DNA from 3 places in the Amycolatopsis sp. NPDC104775 genome. Region 3 is predicted to be linked to each of the others. Evidence: riboswitches for the same ligand, from Rfam matches in the RefSeq annotation. Region 3 holds a riboswitch; each other region holds the start of a gene.
The links. Region 3 has a riboswitch for S-adenosylmethionine ahead of thrC (threonine synthase). Riboswitches for the same ligand answer to the same signal wherever they lie in the genome.
Positions count from the first base shown of each region.

Region 1 (7,541 bases), on a different contig from region 3:
CCAGTTTCCGTTCCAAGCGGCCCAATTCCTTTTGCGCCGCACGGGTTTCCGCCGCGCTGCGCTTGGCCTCGGTCTTCTCCGCCGGGGGTGCCTCGCGCCGCGGCGCGGCCTCCTTCGCGCGGGCGCGGCGCTGCAGGTACTCCTCGATCCCGCCCGGCAGGTGAGTGACCTTGCCGTCGCCGAGAAGCGCGTACGTGGCGTCGCAGACCCGCTCGACCAGGTACCGGTCGTGCGAGACCACCACCATCGTGCCCGGCCAGCCGTCGAGCAGGTCTTCGAGCTGCTGCAGGGTGTCGATGTCCAGGTCGTTCGTCGGTTCGTCCAGCAGCAGCACGTTCGGCTCGGCCATCAGCAGGCGGCACAGCTGCAGCCGGCGGCGTTCGCCACCGGAGAGGTCGCCGACCGGCGTCCACTGCCGTGCGGCGGGGAAGCCGAGCTTCTCCCCGAGCTGCGAGGCGGTCATCTCCTGCTTGCCGAACACGACGCGGCCGGAAATCTGCTCGATCGCTTGCAGCACCCGGAGATCGCCGGGCAGGTCGTCGAGTTCCTGGCGCAGGTGCGCGAGCGCGACCGTCTTGCCCTGCACCCGGCGTCCGGTGGACGATTCGACATCACCGCCGAGCAGTTTCAGCAGCGTGGTCTTGCCGGAGCCGTTCACGCCGACGAGACCGATCCGGTCGCCCGGGCCGATCCGCCACGTGACGTGGTCGAGCAGCGTCCGGTCGCCGACTGCGAGCGAAACGTCTTCCAGCTCCAGCACCGTCTTGCCGAGCCGGCGTTTCGCGAACGCCATCAGCTCCACGGAATCGCGCGGCGGCGGCACGTCGGCGATCAGCGCTTCGGCGGCCTCGACGCGGTAGCGCGGCTTCGAGGAACGCGCCTGCGGACCGCGCCGCAGCCACGCCAATTCCTTGCGCGCCAGGTTCTGCCGCTTCTCCTCCGCGGTCGCGGCGAGGCGGGCGCGTTCGGCGCGCGCGAAAATCCAGTCGGCGTAACCGCCTTCGTACTGCTCGACCCGGCCGTTCGCGACCTCCCAGGTGAGGCTCGCGACGGTGTCGAGGAACCACCGGTCGTGGGTCACGACCACGACCGCGATCCGGCGGCCCAGCAGATGATCGGCGAGCCAGCGGACGCCTTCGACGTCAAGGTGGTTAGTGGGCTCGTCCAGGACCACCAGGTCCAGTTCACCGGTCAGCGCGGCGGCCAGCGCGACGCGGCGGCGTTCGCCACCGGACAGGTTCGCGGTCGGGGTGTCGAGGCCGATCGCGGTGATGCCGAGACCGTCCACAATAGACCGGACGCGGGCGTCGGCGGCCCATTCGTGCTCGGCTCCGTAGCGCTCCAGCACCACATCGCCGACCGTGCTGCCGGTCGGCAGTTCGGTGCGCTGGGTGACGACGGCCATCCGCAGGCCGCGCACCTGGCTCACCCGGCCGGAATCCGGCTCGCTCAGTCCGGAAAGGACTTCGAGCAGCGTGGTCTTGCCGCCGCCGTTGAGCCCGACGACGCCGATCCGCTGCCCCTCGGCGACGCCGAGGGAAACGTTGTCCAGCAACGGCTTCACGCCGTAGGACTTGCTCACCGATTCCAGGTTGACCAGGTTGGCCATCCGGATCCTTTCCACTGTGGACTATTGAGACGAAGTTTCACGCGTGCACGCGCGGCGGGGCGTTGCGCGGCGCGTCGTCGCCGCCGACCACCCGCGCGCCGGGCACCGGGCCGTGCGCGACCCGCACCGTCCGGCACACTCCCGCGCCGGACAGCTCAGCGGCCACCTCGACCGCGGTTTCCGCGTCGGAGCACAGGAACGCGCACGTCGGCCCGGAGCCGGACACGCATCCGGCCAGGGCACCCGCGTTCACCCCGGCGCGCAGCGTGCGGCGCAGACCAGGCCGCAGCGACACCGCGGCCGCTTGCAAATCATTGCCCAGCAACAGGGCGAGCTGGCGAGGATCCCCCGACGCGAGCGCTTCCACGACCGGCGTGTGCGACCCGATCCGCGGCGGTTTGCCGTCCGCGCGCAACCGGTCGAGTTCGCCGAACACCTTGGGCGTGGACAGGCCTTCCTCGTCGAAGGCCAGCACCCAATGGAACGTATGCCGGGCGAGCACCGGCACGAGCTGCTCGCCGCGGCCGGTGCCGAGCGCGGTGCCGCCATACAGCGCGAAGGGCACGTCGCTGCCGAGGCGTCCGGCGATGGTGGCCAGCTCGTCACGCGTGATGTCGAGCTTCCACAGCGACGAAAGCCCGACCAGCGCCGCCGCCGCGTCCGCGCTCCCGCCCGCCATGCCGCCCGCGACTGGAATGCCCTTGCGCAGCACGATTCGCACCTTCGGCATCTCGGCGTCCGGTCGTCCGGCGTAGGCAGCCAGCTCGCGCGCCGCGCGCCAGGCGAGGTTGGCGCCGTCGGTGGGCACGGTGCGCTCCCCCTCGCCGTACACCTCGAGCCCAGGCTCGTCGGTGGCCGCGACGGTCACCTCGTCGGTGAGCGAAAGCGCCTGGAAGACGGTGACCAGCTCGTGGAATCCGTCCGCCCGCAGGTCGCCGACGGCCAGGTGCAGGTTGACCTTGGCCGGGACCCGGACGGTGACTGGTGGTGGAACGACGGCGAGCACCCGTCCAGCCTACGTGGCTGCCGCGGACCAGGTCCCGCCAGGAGAAAACGTTGGCACGGAAGTTCCCCCAGTCGTCGTTCCGGATTGGCCAGACGGGCTAATTTGGAATTACTTTGTAACTATGCGCCCGCCCGAGGTCAACCTGTCCGAGCTGTCCCTGCACCCGCGCCGGGTCACCGACCAGCTCGAACGTTCGCCGAGCCGGGCGGTCCGGATTCGCCGCCGGGAGAAGGACAAGCCGGACCTGGTGCTGCTCACCGCCGAGCGCGCCGAGCAGTCGGCAGCTGGTTTTTCCGTAGCCGTCACGCTTCTCGCGGAGTTGATGCGCCGCGGCTCCGAGTCGGTCGCGCTGGCCGCCGAGGCCCTGCCCGCCGCGTTCCCGTGGGCGCGATACCTGTCCCCGGAAGAGGTGCGGACGCTCGTCGGCGAACTGGTCGAAACCCTGGAGCGAGCCGATTCCCTGGGCAACCCGGTGCCGTTCGCCACCCTCGTGGCGAAGTGGAAGCAGATCGCCGAGGCGCACGTGGATCCGGCAGTGGCGGAGATCCTGCGCCGGAACGACCACAATGGACAGACTTCAGGACACTAGTCCTAAAGCTTTGACCGAGTGACCTGATTTCTCGGGCACCGCGTCCCGCGGAGACGGCGAGGGCCGCCCCAACCGAATGGGACGGCCCTCGAAAACGGTTCAGCGAAAGGAACTCAGGCAGCGACGACGCTCTGCGGACCGCGAGCCGGCTGGCTCACGTGCGCGCCCCGGTCGGAGATCCAGGACAGCGCGGCGTCGGCCCGCTCGCCGCGGACGCCGAGGCGGAACCGGGCGATCGGGGTGTCCCCGATGCGGGTGAGGCCGCCGCCGATGGTGGCGAGTTCCACGTCGAAGCGGCTGGCCGCCTCGGGCAGCAGGGCGCCCACCGACGCGAAACCGATCAGCACGACGTCGACCGCGCGGTCGTACTTCGCGGACTGGGCGCGCGAGGTCTCGATCGACGGCAGCACCGCCTGCGCGGTCCAGCTGTCCGGCGTCGAAATCAGGTCGAGCACCGTGCCGCGCTCGACGATCGCGCCGTTGTCGAGCACCGCGACGTCGTCGCAGACCCGGCGGACGACGTCCGCGTCCGGCGTGGTGACGACGACCGTCACGCCCAGCTCGGCCCGCGCCCGGTCGAGCACGGCGAGCACCGCGCCGGCGTCCTCGGCCGCGACCCCGGCGGTCGGGTCGTCGGCGAGCAGCACGGCCGGTCCGGCGGCGAGCGCCTTGGCGACCGCGACCCGGCGGAGCTGGCCGTCGGTGAGTTCTTCCGGCTTCTGCGCGGCGCGGGCGGTGAGGCCGACCAGGTCGAGCAGCGAGCCGACCCGGCTGCGGCGCTGCGGGCCGTCGACGCCGAGCTGCTCCAGCGGGCTGGCGATGTTGCCGGCGATGGTGCGCTCGGCGATCAGCTCCGGCTTGGTCCCGACGACGCCCAGCTGGCGGCGGATCTCCCGCAGCCGCTTGCCGTCGAGCGTCGCGGTGTTGAGGCCGTCGAGCCGCACGACCCCGCGGTCGGGACGCTCCTGCAGCGCGATGCAGCGGGCGAGGGTCGACTTGCCGGAACCGGACGGGCCGACGATTCCGAACAGCGAACCGGCCTGCACGTCAACGCTCACATCGCGCAGCGCGGCGACACGATTTCCGTGGAAGGGAAAGGACTTGGACACGTTTTCGACAGTGATCACGAAAGGGCTCCAGGCAAACGAGGCGCAGCGCCGATTCCGGGCGCGCCAGGCGTCATCGAATTACCGTCCACAGTGGACGGCGCAAGAAACTGCGGAAAAAACGATCAGGCGATGACCATGGAGCGTCGACACGCACATACCGAGCGGCGACCTTCGTCGACTACGCGCCGGCGGGTCAGCAGGAGCGGGCGGGTGACCCTCTTCATCGAAAACAGCCTCCATCGGTCCTGGCGGTAGCACCTGCCCTGCGGAGGGTGGTTGCTGCGACTTCGGCGAGCCAGGTCTCTCAGTCGCTCGGGATGGACGCTTGTGAGTAAAGCCGATCCCATTGGCTGAACGCAAGCGCGTTGGTGCAGATCACACGTCTGGAGGTGCCCGCATACCGGAACGCGGCGTCCAGGATCCGCGACCCCGGTACTTCGGTCGCCGAACAGTGCCTCGACCTGGGAACTAGACGCGAAGGACACCGGCGGCGAACACGTTCGTTCCACTGTGGACGATCAAGGATCTTTGTGGAACAAGAGTTTTCCCGTTGTCAAGTTGGGGCGGCTACCGAGGCCGGACTCGCGTGCGGCAGCGTCCGCGACGGGGTGGAGATTGTCCGCTGAGCGAAGCACCTTCGGTTGGCGCAGCCGAACAATCCAGGCCGCGGAGCAATCCGGCTCCCCCGAATGCCGAGCCGCTCACCACGCGGATACGACCGCCTCAACCGCACTCACGCGATGACCGAGAGTAGCCAGCTGGCCGGGAATGCCCACGATCAGCGACCGCGCAAGATCATCGACCGAATCGACGAAACTAGTGCGCCACAGTCGGAATACCCGGCACACCGCCGCCGTTGGACGTCGCAAAGCGAGTGCCGCGGGAGGGGGTCAGGTTCCGGCAGCCGCGATCCGCGCGAACGCGTGCACGTCCAACTGCTCCCCACGCGTCTTCGGGTCGATCCCCGCCTCGGCGAGCAATTCACCAGCCCGCTCGGCCGAGCCGGCCCATCCCGCCAGCGCCGCCCGCAAAGTCTTGCGCCGCTGCGAGAACGCCGCGTCCACGACGGAGAACAACCGCGCCCGATCCACCCCGGACACCGGGTCAGTCCGGGTGAACGACACCAGCGCGGAATCGACGTTCGGCACCGGCCAGAACACCGCGCGCGGCACCGCGGCCACCTTCCGTGCCGGGCCATACCAGGCGAGTTTCACACTCGGCACGCCGTATGTGCGGCTGCCCGGCCCGGCCGCCATCCGGTCGGCGACCTCGGTCTGGACCATTACGAGCCCACTGCGCAGCGACGGCAGCTCGGCCAGCAGGTGCAGCACCACCGGCACCGCGACGTTGTACGGCAGGTTCGCCACGATCGACACCGGCTCAGCCGGGAGGTCGGCGGCCCGCACCCGCAGCGCGTCGGCTCCGACGACAGTCAGCCGATCCGCTGCCTCCGGCGCGCGCTCAGCCACCGTGCGCGGCAGGCGGGCGGCCAGCACCGGATCGATCTCCACGGCGACGACCTGAGCGCCCGCGGCGAGCAGCCCCAGCGTCAGCGACCCGAGTCCGGGCCCGACCTCCAGCACCACGTCCCCCGGTGCCACGCCGCCGAGCTCGACGATGCGGCGGACCGTGTTGGGGTCGTGCACGAAGTTCTGCCCGAGCTTCTTCGTGGGCCGGACGTCGAGTTCGTCGGCCAGCCCGCGGATTTCGGCAGGCCCCAGCAGTTCCACCACCGCACGAGCCTACCCAGCGCCGCGCGGCGCACGAAAAACAGGCGGCCGGGAGCGCGAGGCTCCCGGCCGCCTGCCGGACATCTCTGGTGGGGCTCAGGCCTTGTAGCCGCAACCCCAGGCGCTGTAGCCGCCGCGGGCGTCGCGCACCTTCTCGGCGATCGCGATCTGCTGCTCCCGGGTGGCCTTGTCGGCCGTGGGGGCGTACTGGCCGCCGCCGTAGGCGTTCCACGTCTGACGGTCGAACTGGAGGCCGCCGTAGTAGCCGTTGCCGGTGTTGATGGACCAGTTGCCGCCCGACTCGCACTGCGCGATCCGGTCCCACACGCCGGTGTCGCCGATCGCCGGCGCCGGCGGCTTCTTGGTGCCGACCTTGATGATCTTGGCCTTGGCCTCGACGAGAACCTTCTCCGAGACCTGCTCGCGCGAGATCTCCTCGCCGTTTTTCTTGGTGACCTTGTAGGTCACGAGCTTCTTGCCCGGCGTGCCCGGGTCGTCGACGCTCTGCTGGCCCTGCAGCTGCGTCGGGTCGTCGACCTTCTGCACCTCGGGGTCGATGGTCTCTTCCTGGTTGACCATCGAGACGCCCATGCGGCTGACGTGGACCTCGGCGCCGTTCTTGAGGCTGACGTCGAGTCCGCCGTCGACCGCGTCGTCCGGACCGAGGTTCAGCTTGAGGTCGGAGACGAGCTCCTTAGTGGTCACCGCGTTGGTGTTCACCTGGCGGGGCGCGTTGGTGCCGTCGAAAAGCGTGATGTGCTTGAGAGTCTTGACCTGGACGGTGGAGCCCTCGAGCGGAAGTTCGCCGGACGACGGCATCGACGTCCACGCGCCCTGGGAAAGCATGCTGCCCATGCCGAGCTGGTTCATCGCCTCGCCGAGCGTGGTCGCCCGGACCCAGGAGGGCCGCGACACGCCGTCCACGAAGAGGTTCAGCTGACGGCCGCGCTCGAGCTTGATGACGCCGCCGTCGCCGACCGCCGCCTGCGGCGAGGGCGAAAGCGCGTCGTGCTCGCCGACCGACAGGCCCGCGTCCTTGAGCACCTCGCCGACGGTGCCGCCATAGCTGTGCACGGTCTGCTGGTGGCCGTCGACGTCGACGGTGATGCTCTTGTTCATCGCGAGCGCCGCCGCGCCGCCACCGCCGACGGTGACCAGCAGCGAGAGCACGGCGCCCTTGAGGAAGCGGCGCTTCCAGGTCTTGGTCGCCTCGCGCAGCCCTTCCTCGACCGCGGCCTTCTTGGCCTGCGGGGAGGCGGTGCGGTCCTGCTCGACCTCGTCCGGGAGGACGAGCGGCGGAAGCATCGTGGTTTCCGCGTTGATGAGCCGGATCAGCTCGTCCACGTCGACGTCGATTTCCGACATCAGCATGTCGGCGTCCGGGCCGAGCGCGGCGAGCACGTCCTGCTCGGTCACGCGAAGCTCGTCGGAGAAGTCAAGCTGCCCGTAGGCGGTGTCCTCGAGCTCGCGGTCGAGCACGGCCACCGACTCGGAGGAG
Region 1 covers NZ_JBVJOE010000002.1:1,565-9,105, reverse strand. Annotated here, with positions in the region: gene ACZ63D_RS08920 (ABC-F family ATP-binding cassette domain-containing protein) at 1-1,609, opposite strand, end outside; gene ACZ63D_RS08915 (4-(cytidine 5'-diphospho)-2-C-methyl-D-erythritol kinase) at 1,647-2,615, opposite strand; gene ACZ63D_RS08910 (hypothetical protein) at 2,737-3,204, shown strand; gene ACZ63D_RS08905 (methionine ABC transporter ATP-binding protein) at 3,318-4,331, opposite strand; SAM riboswitch class I at 4,547-4,637, opposite strand; gene rsmA (16S rRNA (adenine(1518)-N(6)/adenine(1519)-N(6))-dimethyltransferase RsmA) at 5,204-6,046, opposite strand; gene ACZ63D_RS08895 (transglycosylase family protein) at 6,140-7,522, opposite strand.
Region 1: it holds a riboswitch for S-adenosylmethionine, as region 3 does, so the genes downstream of both, ACZ63D_RS08905 (methionine ABC transporter ATP-binding protein) here and thrC (threonine synthase) in region 3, are expected to answer to the same signal.

Region 2 (7,541 bases), on a different contig from region 3:
GTGCCGCCGAGGCTTCGTAACACACGTGCGTGGTCCCCCGGACCGGTGGTGCGCGCTCGGGAACCGGACACAGCCTCACTATTCTGGACGCCTGCGGGCGACCGGGAGGGAGGCGGGCGGGTGGACGAGCTTCCCATGGTGCTGGGCGTCGGAGCGCTGGTTCTGGTCGTCTCGGTCGTCGCGGTGCGGGTGTCCATCCGGCTCGGATTCCCGTCGCTGCTGCTGTATCTCGGGATCGGCGTCGTGCTCGGCGAGGCCGGGTTCGGCATCCGCTTCGACAATCCGGCGCTCACGCAGTCGCTCGGGCTCGCCGCGCTCGTCCTGATCCTTACTGAAGGCGGGCTCACCACGCGCTGGTCGGCGGTGAAACCCTCGCTGGGGCCCGGAATCCTGCTGTCCACAGTGGCCGTGGTGATCAGCGTGGCGGTCACCGGCGCGGCGCTGCACTGGCTGCTCGGCCTCGACTGGCGGCTCGCCTTGCTGTGGGGCGCGGTCCTCGCGTCCACCGACGCGGCGGCGGTGTTCTCCGTGCTGCGCACGGCCGGGGTCGGCAAACGGCTCGTCGGATCGCTGGAACTGGAATCCGGGATCAACGACGCGCCCGCCTACATCGCGGTCGTCGTGCTCGCTTCCGGCGAGGCGGTCGACTGGTCGCTGCCGCTGCTGGTGGTCTACGAACTGCTCACCGGTCTCGCGCTCGGTCTCGCGTTCGGCTGGCTGGGCGCGCAGGCCTTGCGCCGGGCCGCGCTTCCGGCGACCGGCCTGTACCCGCTCGCCACGGTCGCGGTGTGCGTGCTCGCCTACTCTTCGGGACAGCTGGCGCACGCTTCCGGCCTGCTCGCCACCTATGTCGCCGGTCTGGTGCTCGGGAATTCCAAGCTGCCGCACCGGTCGGACACGCTCTCGTTCGCCGAAGGGCTCGGCTGGCTCGCGCAGATCGGCTTGTTCGTGCTGCTCGGCTTGTTCGCGTCGCCGACCCGGCTGCTCGAAGCGCTCATCCCCGGTCTGGTGGCGGGCGCTGTGGTGCTGCTGCTCGCGCGGCCGTTGTCGGTCGTCTTGTCGCTGCTGCCGTTCCGATTGCCGTGGCGGGAGCAGGCGTTCCTGTCCTGGGCGGGGTTGCGCGGCGCGGTGCCGATCGTGCTCGCGATGATCCCGCTGTCCGAGGGCGTGCCCGGCGCGCAGCGGCTCGTGGACGCGGTTTTCGTGCTCGTCATCGTGCTCACCGTGCTGCAGGGCGCGACGCTCAGCCCGCTCGCGCGAATCCTCGGACTGGCGAAGGCGTCGCAGGCGCACGAGATCGAGGTCGACTCCGCGCCGCTCGACGAACTCGGTGCGGAACTGCTGCAGGTGCGCATCCAGAAGGGGTCGAAGCTGCACGGCGTGTACCTGTCGGAACTGCGGCTGCCCGCCGGGGCGACAGTCAGCCTCGTGGTCCGTAGCGGGACGGCTTTCACCCCGCAGAAAACCAGCCGTTTGCAGGTCGAAGACCAGCTTCTAGTGGTTACGACCGCGGCCGACCGGGACGCGACCGAACAGCGCATCCGGGCCGTCGACCGGGCCGGCCGCCTCGCCCGCTGGCGCGGGGAATCCGGGGCCTGATCCGTCTGTCCTTTGTGGACATCGCGGGTGACGGCCGTCTCAGATCACGAGACGGGGCTGGTTTCGCCCGCCGGTTTTCCGCTATCGTCTGGTTCAGGTCATGAGTGCCAGCGCGAAGCCCCGGCTTGCTGGCCGGCAACCCTCCTACCGCGGTGGGGTGCCCCGGGTGAGGACCAGGCCGGTCGCGCAGTGCGGCGGGCAAGCGCGGGCCCCTCGCCGGGGGTCCCCCGGAACGCCGAGGAGGCACCGTCATGACTCTCGCACTCGACCGGTCCACGGAAGCTGTCGCCACTGTTCCCGCCGTGCCCGCTGTCGCCGGTGCGACGCTGCGGGTGCCGCTGGTGACCGGCGGCGACATCAGCTACGCCAACCTCGACCACGCGGCGAGCGCGCCCTGTCTCGACGCGGTGCGTTCGGCGGTCGACGAGTTCCTTCCCTGGTACGCCAGCGTGCATCGCGGTGCCGGCTTCGCTTCGCAGGTCTCGACGCGGCTGTACGAGCGGACCCGGGACGTGCTGCGCCGGTTCGTGGACGCTCGCGGCGGCGACTCGGTGATCTTCACCCGCAACACCACTGATGCGTTCAATCTGCTGGCGAAGGCGTTGCCGCGCAAGACTTCCGTGGTGGTTTTCGACAGTGAGCACCACGCCGCGCTGCTGCCGTGGCGCGGGCCGAACGTCCGGCGCGTGCGGCTGCCGCGCACTCGGCTCGCCGCGGTGTCCGTTGTGTACGAAGCACTCGCCGAGTGTCCGCAGGGGCCTCGGCTGGTGGTGGTCGCCGGTGCGTCCAATGTGACCGGCGAGTTGCTGCCGGTGGCGGAGATCGCCGCGGTGGCCCGGAAACATGGGGCGCGGGTAGCGCTGGACGCTGCGCAGCTCGCTCCGCATCGGCGGATTTCGTTGCGGGAACTGGATGTCGACTACGTCGCGCTGTCCGGGCACAAGCTGTACGCGCCGTTCGGGGCGGGGGCGTTGATCGGGCGCAGCGACTGGTTGCGGGCTGCTGAGCCTTATCTGGCCGGTGGGGGCGCGACGAAGCTGGTGACCGAGGAAGCCGTGGTGTGGAACAGCGGCGAGGAACGGCACGAGGCTGGGTCGCCGAACACCGTTGGCGTGTATGCGCTCGGGGTGGCTTGCGAGCAGCTCGCGGCGCATTGGGACGCTGTGGAGGCGCACGAGGCCGCGTTGCTGGAGCGGTTGCGCAAGGGGCTGGCCGGGTTGCCCGGGTGTGCTGAGCTGCGGTTCTTCGACGCGCCGGTGGATCGGGTCGGCACGGTGAGTTTCGTGGTCGACGGGTTCGAGCCCGGGTGGCTCGCAGCGGTGCTGTCGGCCGAGTACGGGATCGGGGTGCGGGACGGGGCGTTCTGCGCCCATGTGGCCGCGCGGCGGCTGATCCGGGAGGCCGGGGGCGACGGGCAGCAGGCGGTCCGGGTGAGCCTCGGGCTGGGCAGCACCGAGGAACACGTGGACCGGCTCGTGCTGGCGTTGCGGCAGATCGTGGCCCGGGGGGCGCGGTGGGAGTACGCCAAGGTGGACGGCCGGTGGGCACCGGTTGACGACGGGCGGGAGTTGCCGTCGTTTTGCCGGTGAGGGTGCGGGATCGGCTTAACGCGATTCCGCCCGCGGCGGCGGAGCCGACGCCGTCGAACACAGCTGGGCTTCGCAGGCCGCGCGGATCGCCACTTTGATCTGCTCTTCGGTGCGGCCCCAAGGTTGGTCCCACTCTTCGTCCAGCATCCAGGCTTGGGCTAGCGGCAGCTCCAGGACGCTGTCGGCGTAGTCGGTGCGGAGGACGATCGTATGCAGGGCGACCAGCAGTGAGCGTTCGGTGAGGTGGCCGCCGAGAAGCATCCGGGCCAGATGAGTGAATGCGTCTCGGGCCGCGTCGGTCGCGGTGGGGATCGGGGTGAGGCAGTCGGCTAGGGCGGACTGCTGCACATCGTGGATTTCTCGCGGTTCAGTGCGGGACAGGCCTGCCAGGCGGCGCAAGTGCTCGCCGTCTTCGCCGTCGGCCAGCCAGTGGGCGGCCCACAGCGGGAGGTCGTCGGTGGGGGAGAGGTCCAGGGCGATCCAGGCCGCGGCCACGGCGGGCGTAGGGATCTCGGCGGGCATGCAGCGATGATGGCCGGAGAGGCATGCCCGGGGCGAGTGAATTCGGGCCGGGGACTGCCGCTGTGACCTGCTCGGGCGCGGGCGTGGACAATGGGGGTGTGAGCACCGATCCTTCGCCGTCCGAATCCGAGGTCGAGCCGTCTGCGGAACCGCCTGAGCAGGAGGCCGCCGAGGAAGGCGCACCGCTGCCCAAACGGCGGGTGTGGGTGGTGTTCGCGGTCGCGGCGCTGCTGTGGGCGATCGACCTGATCACGAAGAACCTCGTCGTCGCCAACCTCGAGGGCAAGGAGCCCAAGCCGATCCTCGGCGGGCTGATCTACCTGCAGGTGACCCGCAACCCGGGCGCCGCGTTCTCGATGGCGACCGGCATGACGTGGGTGCTCGCGCTCGTCGCGATCGGCGTCGTGATCGCGATCGTGTGGATCTCGCGCAGGCTGCGCTCGGTCGGCTGGGCGATCGGCCTCGGGCTCGTGCTCGCCGGCGCGCTCGGCAACCTGACCGACCGGTTCTTCCGCGAGCCGGGCCCGCTGCGCGGCCACGTCGTGGACTTCATCTCCGCGTTCGTGCCCAATGGAGAGGGCTTCGCGATCTTCAACATCGCCGACTCCGCGATCTGCGTCGGCGGCGCCCTGATCGTGCTGCTGTCTCTGCTCGGCAAGGACTACGACGGCACCTCCACCCGCGGCAAGAAGAAGGAAACCGCGTGAGCGCGCGCATGCTGCCCGTCCCCGACGGGCTCGACGGAATGCGCGTCGACGCCGGCCTGGCCAAACTGCTCGGCCTGTCCCGCACCGCGGTCGCGGAGCTGGCGGCGGCGGGCGACGTCCTGCTCGACGGCCAGCCCGCGGGCAAATCGGACCGGCTTTCCGCGGGCGGGCTGCTCGAGGTGACGCTGCCGGAACCGGAGCGTCCGGCGGAAATCGTCGCGGAGCCGGTCGACGGCATGAAGATCCTGCACGATGACGACGACATCGTGGTGATCGCGAAACCCGTCGGCGTCGCCGTGCACCCCAGCCCGGGCTGGACCGGCCCGACTGTCGTCGGCGGGCTGGCCGCGGCCGGCCTGCGCATCTCGACGTCCGGCGCGGCCGAACGGCAGGGCGTCGTGCACCGGCTCGACGCGGGCACCACCGGGGTGATGGTGGTGGCCAAGAGCGAGCACGCGTACACCGTGCTGAAGCGGGCGTTCAAGGAACGGACCGTCGACAAGGGCTACCACGCCGTCGTCCAGGGCCACCCCGATCCGACGCGCGGCACCATCGACGCCCCGATCGACCGGCATCCGCGGCACGACTACAAGTTCGCCGTCGTCGCGGGCGGACGGCCGAGCGTCACGCACTACGAGGTGGTCGAGGCGTTCCGGGCGGCTTCGCTGGCGCACGTCAAACTGGAAACTGGGCGCACCCACCAGATCCGCGTGCACTTCTCCGCGCTGCGGCACCCGTGCGCGGGCGACCTGACCTACGGCGCGGACCCGGTGCTGGCCCGCAAACTCGGCCTGACGCGGCAGTGGCTGCACGCACGCACACTCGGTTTCGCGCATCCGGCGGACGGCCGGTGGGTCGAGTTCGAGGCGGAGTACCCGGACGATCTGGCCAGCGCGCTGGAGATCCTGCGGGACGGGAACTAGCCGGTCAGCCGACGGTCCAGGTCAAGGTGCGCTCGTCGGGCTCGGGCCGAGGGCTCCAGCGCACCGAAACCACCCGGGTCGCGGCCGGGAGGACGTAGACGGTGTGCCCGCCGAGCGTCTCGCCGGGCTGCACGCCGATCTTGTGCGGCGGCCGGGACGTCAGCGAAACCGGGGCCTTCGCGATGGTCTCGCCGCTGTCGGTGACGAGTTCGAGATAGTTGTCCGGCAGCGACGCGAACGGGATCGGCCCGCGGTTGGTGATCTCGGTGTGCACGACGACCGCGCGCTCGCCGTCCTCGAGCCGGTAGCCCGCCGCGCCGAAAAGGAAGTCGGCCGGGTCCTGGACTTCCAGCAGCTGCACGGAAAGCTGCTCCCCTTCGAGTCCTTGCGACTGCATCGTCTCGCCGATCCGCCCCTGCCTGGCCGGAGCGGCGGCGGGCCGGGGCTCGTCGCCGCGAGCCCAGGACGCGGTCTGCGGAACGCCCCACGTGCTGACGACCGGATCCGGAGCCGGATACGGCCCGGACGGTCCATTGTGGACGTTCGCGGGCATCCCGGCCTGCGCGGGGGAGTACGCGCCGGACACGCTGGGCGACGCGGCGGGAATCCCGTTCGGTCCAGGGGGATACGCGCCCGAAACTCCCGGCGGATACGCGCCGGTCATCCCCGGGCCGGGCATCTGCTGCCCCGGCGAACCCGGTCCGGTCGCCGGGATCCCGGTCTGCCCCGGAGAGTAGGCGCCGGACGTCGCCGGGCCGGGCAGGCCGTGCTGTCCCGCGGGGATCCCGTTCGGCCCAGGCGGGTACGCGCCGGAGGTGCCGGGGCCGGGCATGCCGTGCTGTCCTGGCGGATGCGGCCCGGAGGTGCTGGGGCCAGGCATGCCGTGCTGTCCCGGCGGATGCGGTCCGGAATGCCCCGGCATCCCGGCCGGTTCGGAAATCCCCGGCGGCTGCGGACCGGGCGCGCCCGGCATCCCGCCGCCCCGAACGGGAACCCCCGCCGACGCCGGGCCGTTCGGGACCGGACCGGACGGCATCGCGCCCGGATTCGGCCCGGCGGCCGCGGGAAACGGCACCGAGCCAGGCTCTCCCGGATACCCGCTGTTCGGAGGACGCTGCCACGACGCCGGAGCCCGGGAAATCGCCGCCCGCAGACCGTTCGGGTCGCTCTCGACCCCCACCAGCAGCGGCAACCCGCTCCCGGACAGCGCGACCAGCCGGTAGGCGACCTCCCGCGGATCCATCCCGACCTTCGCCGCCAGCTCGTGCACAGCACCCTTGCCCAGCTCGGCGAGCGCGGCGAGCAGGCGGATGTCGGCGGGATCGGTCACGGCCACTCCGGCAACGCTACCGCCTCGCCCGCCGGACCCGGCCGCACCACCGCGCCCGGCGTGCCCCGCGCCGCCGCGGCGGCGGCAGGGGCGCCGGGGCGATTGGCCGGAGCGCGCGACGGGGGCGGCGAGCGGCGCGGCGGTCGGCGAAACTTCCGGCCGGTGCGGGCGTGCAGGTGTTTTGCTGGCGGGAGACGTGCGGCGGTCGGCGAGCGGAGTGGCGGTTGGCGGAGTCGGGCGGCTGCGTGCCCGGAGCGTTTGGCCGGTGCGGGGCATGCCGCGGCGAGTCGCGCGACGGTCGCGGAACGCCGGTAGACGCAGGCTTGGGCGTGTTCGGCCAGCGCGGAGCGTGCTGGGGGACGAGTCGCGGCGGTCAGCGGAGAGGCCCGGCGTGTTCGGCCAGCGCGGCACATTCCGCAGCGATCGGCGAGCCACCCGACGAAACCCGGACCACAGGCCCCCTGCCAGGATCGCCCTCGGCCCAGGACGCCCGGAAAATTCCGCACCACGGAACGCCCCCGCCCCCAGACGGACCCCGGCCGCCCCGGATACGGGCGTTGCCACCCCGTCCTCGATTAGGGTCGGCGGCAGCACCTTCTCCGCCTACCCCTGGGGGTCCACGCCGATGTCCGTCGTTTCCGATCTCGCCGACGAGCTGGTCGAGCTGTCGTTCGACCACGAGCCGCTCGACGCCGCCATTCTCGGCATCCGGCCGGACGCGCCGGGGCTCGGCGATCCGTCGGCCGCGGCGGAGGCGGCGTTCCGCGAGAAGCTCGTCGCGCTCCGGGAGCGGGCCGAGGCGGTCGACCCGGCCGGGCTCGATCCCGTCGACCGGGTCACTCGCGATGTCCTGCTCAGTTCCGTCGACGGC
Region 2 covers NZ_JBVJOE010000003.1:684,119-691,659, reverse strand. Annotated here, with positions in the region: gene ACZ63D_RS17325 (ArsR/SmtB family transcription factor) at 1-20, shown strand, start outside; gene ACZ63D_RS17320 (potassium/proton antiporter) at 121-1,599, shown strand; SAM riboswitch class IV at 1,696-1,810, shown strand; gene ACZ63D_RS17315 (aminotransferase class V-fold PLP-dependent enzyme) at 1,851-3,188, shown strand; gene ACZ63D_RS17310 (hypothetical protein) at 3,204-3,710, opposite strand; gene lspA (signal peptidase II) at 3,809-4,417, shown strand; gene ACZ63D_RS17300 (RluA family pseudouridine synthase) at 4,414-5,340, shown strand; gene ACZ63D_RS17295 (AsnC family protein) at 5,345-6,676, opposite strand; gene ACZ63D_RS17290 (DUF885 domain-containing protein) at 7,296-7,541, shown strand, end outside.
Region 2: it holds a riboswitch for S-adenosylmethionine, as region 3 does, so the genes downstream of both, ACZ63D_RS17315 (aminotransferase class V-fold PLP-dependent enzyme) here and thrC (threonine synthase) in region 3, are expected to answer to the same signal.

Region 3 (7,541 bases):
GTCCAGCTCCGCGCCACTTATGCGGCCACCGGGCCGGAAACTCCGACTGTCCGCACTCGCCGACAATCCACAGCCGCCGGAAAGCCCATTGCCCGGCGGAAAACTCGTCCGCGGCTGGCTGCCTGAACACACCGGACACCGGCTGGCACGCCGCTGGCTCCCTGGCCCGACTGGCCTGCCTGGCTTCCTGGGCCGCCGGGGAATGATCTTCGCCCTGGCCTTGCTGGCAGCCACCGCTGTCATAGCCGGAGGCCTGGCGATCTTCGGCCGCGCACCCGCCGCCGAGATCGCCCCGCCGCTCCCGGCCGCCCGGGCGCAAGTGCCGCACGCGTCGAAAGCCACCGAAAACCTGGTCGTCAGCGTGATCGGCCACGTGCGTTCGCCAGGGCTCGTCACCGTGCCGCCGGGTTCCCGCGTCGCCGACGCCCTCCGCGCGGCCGGCGGCACCGACCCCGGCGTCGACCTGACCGCACTGAACCTGGCCCGCAAACTCACCGACGGCGAGCAACTGGCAGTCGGCGTCCCCGCCGCCCCGGCGGCACCGGCCGGATCAGGAGCCGCGGCCAGCAAAATCGACCTCAACTCCGCGACCGCCGAACAACTCGACAGCCTCCCGGGCGTCGGCGAGGTCACCGCTCGGCGCATCACCGACTGGCGCACCCAGCACGGCGGATTCTCCAGCGTCGAACAACTCCGCGACGTCGACGGAATCGGTCAGAGCAAATTCGAGAAGCTCCGCGAGCAGGTGACTGTCGGATGAAACTGGACACCGAGGAAAAGCCGCGGCGTGACCACGATTTCCGCCTCGTCCCCGCTGCGGTCGCCGGATGGGCGGCCACTCTCGCCGGACTGCAACTCGGCTGGTGGGTCGCGACCGTGCTCGGCACCGCAGCGGTCATCGGCGGCGCAGTGCTTCTAGCGCGGGGCCGTTCCCAATATGTAGGTGTCGGGGGAGCGCTGCTACTAGCGGGGCTCGTCGCCGCGGTGCCGACTGCTCTGCGCATTCACGACGCGGCATCCGACCCGCTGGGTGCCGCTGCCGCACGCGGCGGCACAGCGACGCTCCGGGTGGAAATCAGCGAGCGCCCGCGGCCGATTCACCAAGCTGGCTACGCCGATCAGCAGGCAGGCACGCGATCCGTGGCCATTCCTGCTCGAGTCACCATGGCCACAGTGGACGGTCGGCGGGTCGAATCGACTGGCCGGGTGCTGTTGCTGGCACCGGTCGCGGGATGGAGCGGCTTGCTGCCCGGCCAGGAAGCAACGACCTCCGGCCGCCTCCTGCCCGCGCGCGGCGGCGAGCTGACCGCCGCGGTGCTCTCCGTCCGTTCCGCACCAGCCGACATCGGGCGAGCACCGTGGTGGCAACAGGCCGCCGGGGCCCTGCGCAACAGCTTGCATTCACTGTGCGCGGTCCTGCCGGAGGAACCAGCGGGTCTCTTGCCCGGACTGGTGCTGGGCGATACGAGTGCGTTGCCGCAACGGGTCGAGGGCGAGTTCAAGGCTTCCGGGCTCACTCACTTGATGGCGGTGAGCGGCGGGAATCTCGTCATCATCGGCGGAGCCGTCCTGTTGCTGTGCCGATTGGTCCGAGCGGGTCCGAGGTCGTCCGCAACGGCGGCCGGAGCCTGCCTGGCGGGATTCCTCGTCCTGGTGGGACCCGAGCCCAGCGTGGTGCGTGCTGGCGTCATGGGCGGCATCGGGTTGCTCGCGCTGGCCCTCGGACGGCGTGGCTCGGCGTTGCCCGCCTTGGCGTTCGCGGTGTGCGTGCTGGTGGCGTGGGATCCGACGATGGCGGGAAATTTCGGCTTCGCGCTCTCGGTGCTGGCGACGGCGGGCCTGGTTCTGCTCGCGCCGCGCTGGGCGGATTCGTTGACCCGAAGGGGAGTTCCGCCCGGCTACGCCGAAGGTCTCGCCGTGCCGCTGGCCGCCTTCGTGGTCACCGCTCCAGTCATCGCCGGTATGGCGGGGACGGTAAGCCTGGTCTCAGTCGTCACCAATGTCCTTGCGGCACCAGTGGTCGCGCCGGTCACTGTGCTGGGCGTGCTCACGACAGTCGTCGGGCCGTGGTGGGCAGGCGCGGGACAGGTGCTGATCCATATGGCAGATCCGGAAGCACGATGGCTGATCACCGTCGCCCGGCATGGTGCGAGAGCGCCTGGTGCGGTGCTGTCCTGGCCGGGTGGCTGGTGGGGCGGCTTGTGCGCGGCGGCCTTGCTGGTCGTTGTCGTGGTAGCCGCACGATTTCGGCGGCTCCGGCTGCTGGTGGCGATCGGACTTGTCGTCGTGCTGCTGACGGTCGTGCCAGCCAAAGTCCTGGCGCCTGGCTGGCCGCCGGACGGCTGGGCGATGGTGGAATGCGATGTCGGACAAGGAGATGCGGTCGTCTTGGCCACCGCCGAGCCGGGCCGCGCCGTGGTCGTCGACACCGGGCCGGAACCAGGGCCGGTCGACGAATGCCTGCGCAGGCTGGGCGTCGAACGGGTGCCGTTGCTCGTGCTGAGCCACCTGCACGCGGACCACATCGGCGGTCTCGCCTCGGTGTTCGACGGACGGGCCGTCGGTGCGATCGCGGTAGGGCCGGGGCGGGCGCCCGCGTGGGCGTGGCAGTCGGTTTCCGGCGAGGCGCAGCGTCGTGGCGTGCCGTTGGCGCAGCTGAGCGAGGGTCAACGGCTGGAATGGCCGGGGCTGTCGCTGGAGGTGCTCGGTCCGCGCTACGCCACCACTCGCGCACCGGCGTTGCAGGACGGCACGATGATCAACAACAGTTCGGTGGTGCTGCGCGCCGAAACCTCGGCTGGCCGGGTTTTGCTGACTGGGGACGTGGAACTGGCCGCGCAGGCGGATCTGCTGGCCGAGGGCGTCGACCTGCGGGCGGACGTCCTGAAAGTGCCGCATCACGGATCGAGGTATTCGCTGCCGCAGTTTCTCGCGGCGGTACGACCGCGCACGGCGCTGATCAGTGTCGGCGCGGGCAACGGATACGGACACCCGAGCAAGTCCACAGTGGACGTTCTCGGCACGATGGGAGCACTGGTCACCCGGACCGACGAGGACGGGGACACCGCCGTCCTGCCCGGCGGGAGCGGACCCGCGATCGCGCGCCGGGGCGAGCCGCGGGGTCCGCCGCGGTAGGGCAGCGGACCCCGGGCCGGTGCGTCAGTAGCCGAGCGCCTTGGCGACTGCTTCGGCGGACGGCGGCACGGTGGCCTTCGGGCCGATGTGGTTCTCGACCGCGTCGAGGGTCTTGAGGCCGTCGCCGGTGATGAGGAGGACGGTTTCGGCTTCCGGGTCGAGCTTGCCGGTCTCGACGAGCTTCTTCGCGGTCGCCACGGTGACGCCGCCCGCGGTCTCGGTGAAGATGCCTTCGGTGCGCGCGAGCAGCCGGATGCCTTCGACGACCTCTTCGTCGGTGACGTCCTCGATCGCGCCGCCGGTGCGGTTGACCACGTCGAGCACGTACGGGCCGTCGGCCGGGTTGCCGATCGCGAGCGAGCGGGCGATGGTGTCCGGCTTCACCGGCTGGACCACGTCGTGGCCGTTGCGGTACGCGGTGGAAACCGGCGAGCAGCCAGTGGCCTGCGCGCCGAACACCTTGTACGGGCTGGCGTCCACGAGACCGAGCTGGCCCAGTTCGCGGAAACCCTTGTCCACCTTGGTGAGCTGGGAACCGGAGGCGATCGGCACGACGATCTGCTCGGGGAGGCGCCAGCCGAGCTGCTCGGCGACCTCGTAGGCGAGCGTCTTCGAGCCCTCGGAGTAGTAGGGGCGGACGTTGACGTTGACGAACGCCCACTTCGGGTGCTCGGCGGCCAGTTCGGTGGCGAGCCGGTTCACGTCGTCGTAGTTGCCGTCGACGGCGATCAGGTCGCCGTCGTAGACCGCGGTGGTGAGGATCTTCGCGCGCTCGAGGCTCTTCGGGATCAGCACGACCGACCTCCAGCCCGCGCGAGCCGCCGCGGCGGCGGTCGCGTTGGCCAGGTTGCCGGTCGAGGGACACGCGAGGACCTCGAAGCCGAACTCGCGGGCGGCCGCGAGCGCGACGGCGACCACGCGGTCCTTGAACGAGTGCGTCGGGTTGCCGGTGTCGTCCTTGACCCACAGGCTCTTGAGGCCGAGCTCCTTGGCGAGCCGGTCGGCGCGCACGAGCCGGGTGCAGCCCGGTTCGGTGTTCGGGGTCTCCTCGACGGTCGAGGGGACGGGAAGGAGTTTCTTGTAGCGCCAGATGTTGCGCGGCCCCGCCTCGATGTCCTCGCGGCGGACGCGGCCGAAGTCGTAGGCGACCTCGAGCGGCGAGAAGTCTTCGGCGGAGACGAATTCCGGAGCGAGCGGCTGCCGGTGCCCTTCTTCCTTCGACACCAGTTCGACGGCCGGACCGAGGTCGAGCGTCTTGTTGGCGGAGGTGGCGGTGAGGGCTGCAGTCATCGCGAGGTTCCTTTCCTCATCTGCCCCGCCGAAGCGGGCCGGAATTGGCACCGTGGTCGTCAGCTACCCCGCGATCGCGGGATGACAGGCTGTACGCCGGTTGCCGGGGCTTCGTCGGGCCGTTCCCTCTGCCCCTCTGGATGAGCGGTATTCGGTTGTCGGAGCGCCGGGGGCGCGTCCTCGGCTACACCGTACGACATCGCGATCACCTCGTGCCACGGAGGCGGCCCACATCACCGGAGCGGACGGCAAGGCGGCCGGGTGAGAAGATGGCCGGGTGACCACCGCACCCGCGCCGCTGCACCTCGTCACGGGCGAGGAAGAACTGCTCATCGAACGGGCTGTGCGAGCTTCCCTCGACGCGGCCAAGGCCGCGGACCCGACGGCCGACCTCACGCGGACGCGGGTGTCCGATCTCACACCCCCCCTGCTGGCCGAGCTGGTCAGCCCGTCTTTGTTCGCCGAGGGGCGCGTGATCGTGCTGGAGTCGGCGCAGGACATCTCGCAGGAGCTGTCCGACGCGGTGCTGGCGTACGCGAAGGCGCCGGCCGACGGCATCGTCCTCGTGGTCGTGCACAGCGGCGGCGGGCGGAGCAAGGCCGCCAAGGCGCTGCCGGGCGCGTTGAAAAAAGCGGGCGCGGAAATCACTGAATGCCCGAAGCTCACCAAACCCGCCGAGCGCGAGGCGTTCGTCCGCAACGAGGTTCGCCGGGTGGGCGGCAAGATCGACGCCGGGGGCCTGATGGCGCTGCTCGACTCGGTCGGCTCGGATTTGCGCGAACTGTCCTCGGCGGCGACGCAGCTGGTCGCCGACACCGGGGGAGTCGTCGACGAGCAGGCGGTCCGCCGCTACCACACCGGCCGCGCCGACGTGACCGGCTTCGCGGTCGCGGAGAAGGCTGTCGCGGGGGACCGGGCCGCCGCGATGGAATCGCTGCAATGGGCGATGCAGCTGGGCGTTCCGCACGTCCTCGTGGCCGACGCGCTCGCCGACGCGGTCCGCACGATCGCCCGCGTGTCCGCGGCCGGACGCGGCAACCCGAACCAGATGGCGGGCGAACTGGGCATGCCGCCGTGGAAGATCCGCAAGGCGCAGGGCCAGTCCCGCGGCTGGGGCCAGGACGGCCTGGCGACCGCGATGCGGGTCGTCGCGCGGCTGAACGCCGAGGTCAAGGGCGCGGCGGCGGATGCGAACTACGCCCTGCAGCGCGCGGTCCTCGACGTGGTCGCGGCCAAGGGAGACCGCTGACGCCCGCCCCGGCGAGGGGGAGGCATCGACCGCGGCCGTCGTCGCTGGCGAGTGGAGATCGCTGACGCCCCGGCAAGGGGATCGCCTCAACCAAGGCCGTCGCTGGCGAGCGGAGATCGCTGACGTCAAGCGAGGGGACGCCTCAACCGGGGCCGTCCCCGCTGGCCAGCGGGCACAACTGCGCAAGGCACGGAAAAGGCCCGGCAGCCGAAGCCGCCGGGCCTTCTCGAAAGACTGCGCTCAGAGCTGGTTCGCGCGCTTCGCGAGAGCCGACTTCTTGTTCGCGGCCTGGTTGGCGTGGATGACGCCCTTGGTGACGGCCTTGTCGAGCTTGCGAGCGGCGTCGCGCTGCAGTTCGAGGGCCTTGTCCTTGTCACCTGCTTCGGCGGCCTCGCGGAACTTGCGGATCGCGGTCTTCACCGAGGACCGGATCGCCAGGTTGCGCTGCCGCGCCTTCTCGTTCGTCGTGATGCGCTTGACCTGCGACTTGATGTTGGCCATGGAGGCGTTCCTCTTTCACTCGGTGAAGGTCGCTGCCGCGTTCGCGTGGCTCCAGGCCGACCCCGAGGGATCAGCCGGGTTTCCTCCCTGACGGAATGCCGCACGGCAACAGTCGAAAATCTTAACAGCCCTGCTCGCGGCCCCGGCGCGGGCCCCGGAGCCGGCAATCGCGCGGCATCCCGGCTCCGGCTCGGTTACGGTGGGCTCTGGTAGTGCCTAGGGTTCCGTCGCCTGCCCGTGGTCCCGCAGCGCGGGTCGCGAAGACAACGAGGGCGGGCGGGTCTGGTCCGAGCGGCACCTTCGGCGGGAAAAGGCCCTGCCGTTCATCTGACGGGACAAAAGCCTGGAGGACCCGGTCTTCGGCGTGCGCCGAAAACCTGAAAGGGTCCGGATGAACACCACTGCCCTCGCCATGGTCCTCGTCGCCGCGGTCGTGCACGCCGTGTGGAACCTCGCCGCCAAACGGGTTTCCGGCGGCCCGCGGTTCGTCTGGCTGTACTACACGGTTTCCGCGGCGGCGATGCTCCCGGTGATCGCGGTCGCGCTGGCCGTCGAACCGGAACGTCCACAGTGGACTTGGCTGCTCGCCGCCGCGGGCACCGCGGTCCTGCACGTGGCGTACGGGACCGTGCTGCAGCGGGGCTACGAGGTCGGCGACCTGTCGATCGTCTACCCGCTGGCCCGCGGCACCGGACCGCTGGTGTCGGTGCTCGTGGCGGTCCTGGTCCTGGGCGAACGGCCCGGCGTGCTCGGGCTGATCGGGGCCTTTCTTGTTGTCGCTGGCGTACTGGTGATCAGCCTCGGCGGCAGCACCGGCGACGGCCGAGCTCGCCGCGCCGGGGTTTTCTACGGCGTCGCCACCGGCGTGGTCATCGCGGCTTACACGCTCTGGGACGCGCACTCGGTCACGTCGCTCGGCGTGCCTCCGCTCGTCTACTTCGGCGGCGGCGCGATCGGCCAGAGCATCCTGCTCGCGCCGACCGCCGTCCGCGGCCGGTCCGAGATCAAACGGCTGTGGCGCGATCACCGGCGCGAGGTGCTGATCGTCGGGCTCGCCTCGCCGGCCAGCTACTTGCTGGTCCTCTACGCCCTGCGGATCGCGCCGGTCAGTCTCGTCGCTCCGGCGCGCGAGCTGTCGATCGTCTTCGGCGGGGTCGCCGCCTGGCTCGTGCTCCGCGAGCGCAACGCGGTCCGCAGGCTCGCCGGATCACTGGTGGTGCTGGCCGGGATCGCCGCGATTGCGGTCTCCTGAGCGGCTCAGGTAGGCAAGACGCATGCACGTACTGAGCAGCCGGGTGCTGATCCACCCCCGCGACCACGAGGTGTCCACCGCGTTCTACCGCGACGTCCTCGGTCTCGCGATCGA
Region 3 covers NZ_JBVJOE010000004.1:344,147-351,687, forward strand. Annotated here, with positions in the region: gene ACZ63D_RS20050 (ComEA family DNA-binding protein) at 1-760, shown strand, start outside; gene ACZ63D_RS20055 (ComEC/Rec2 family competence protein) at 757-3,135, shown strand; gene thrC (threonine synthase) at 3,160-4,425, opposite strand; SAM riboswitch class I at 4,439-4,572, opposite strand; gene holA (DNA polymerase III subunit delta) at 4,703-5,674, shown strand; gene rpsT (30S ribosomal protein S20) at 5,915-6,175, opposite strand; gene ACZ63D_RS20075 (DMT family transporter) at 6,567-7,427, shown strand; gene ACZ63D_RS20080 (VOC family protein) at 7,450-7,541, shown strand, end outside.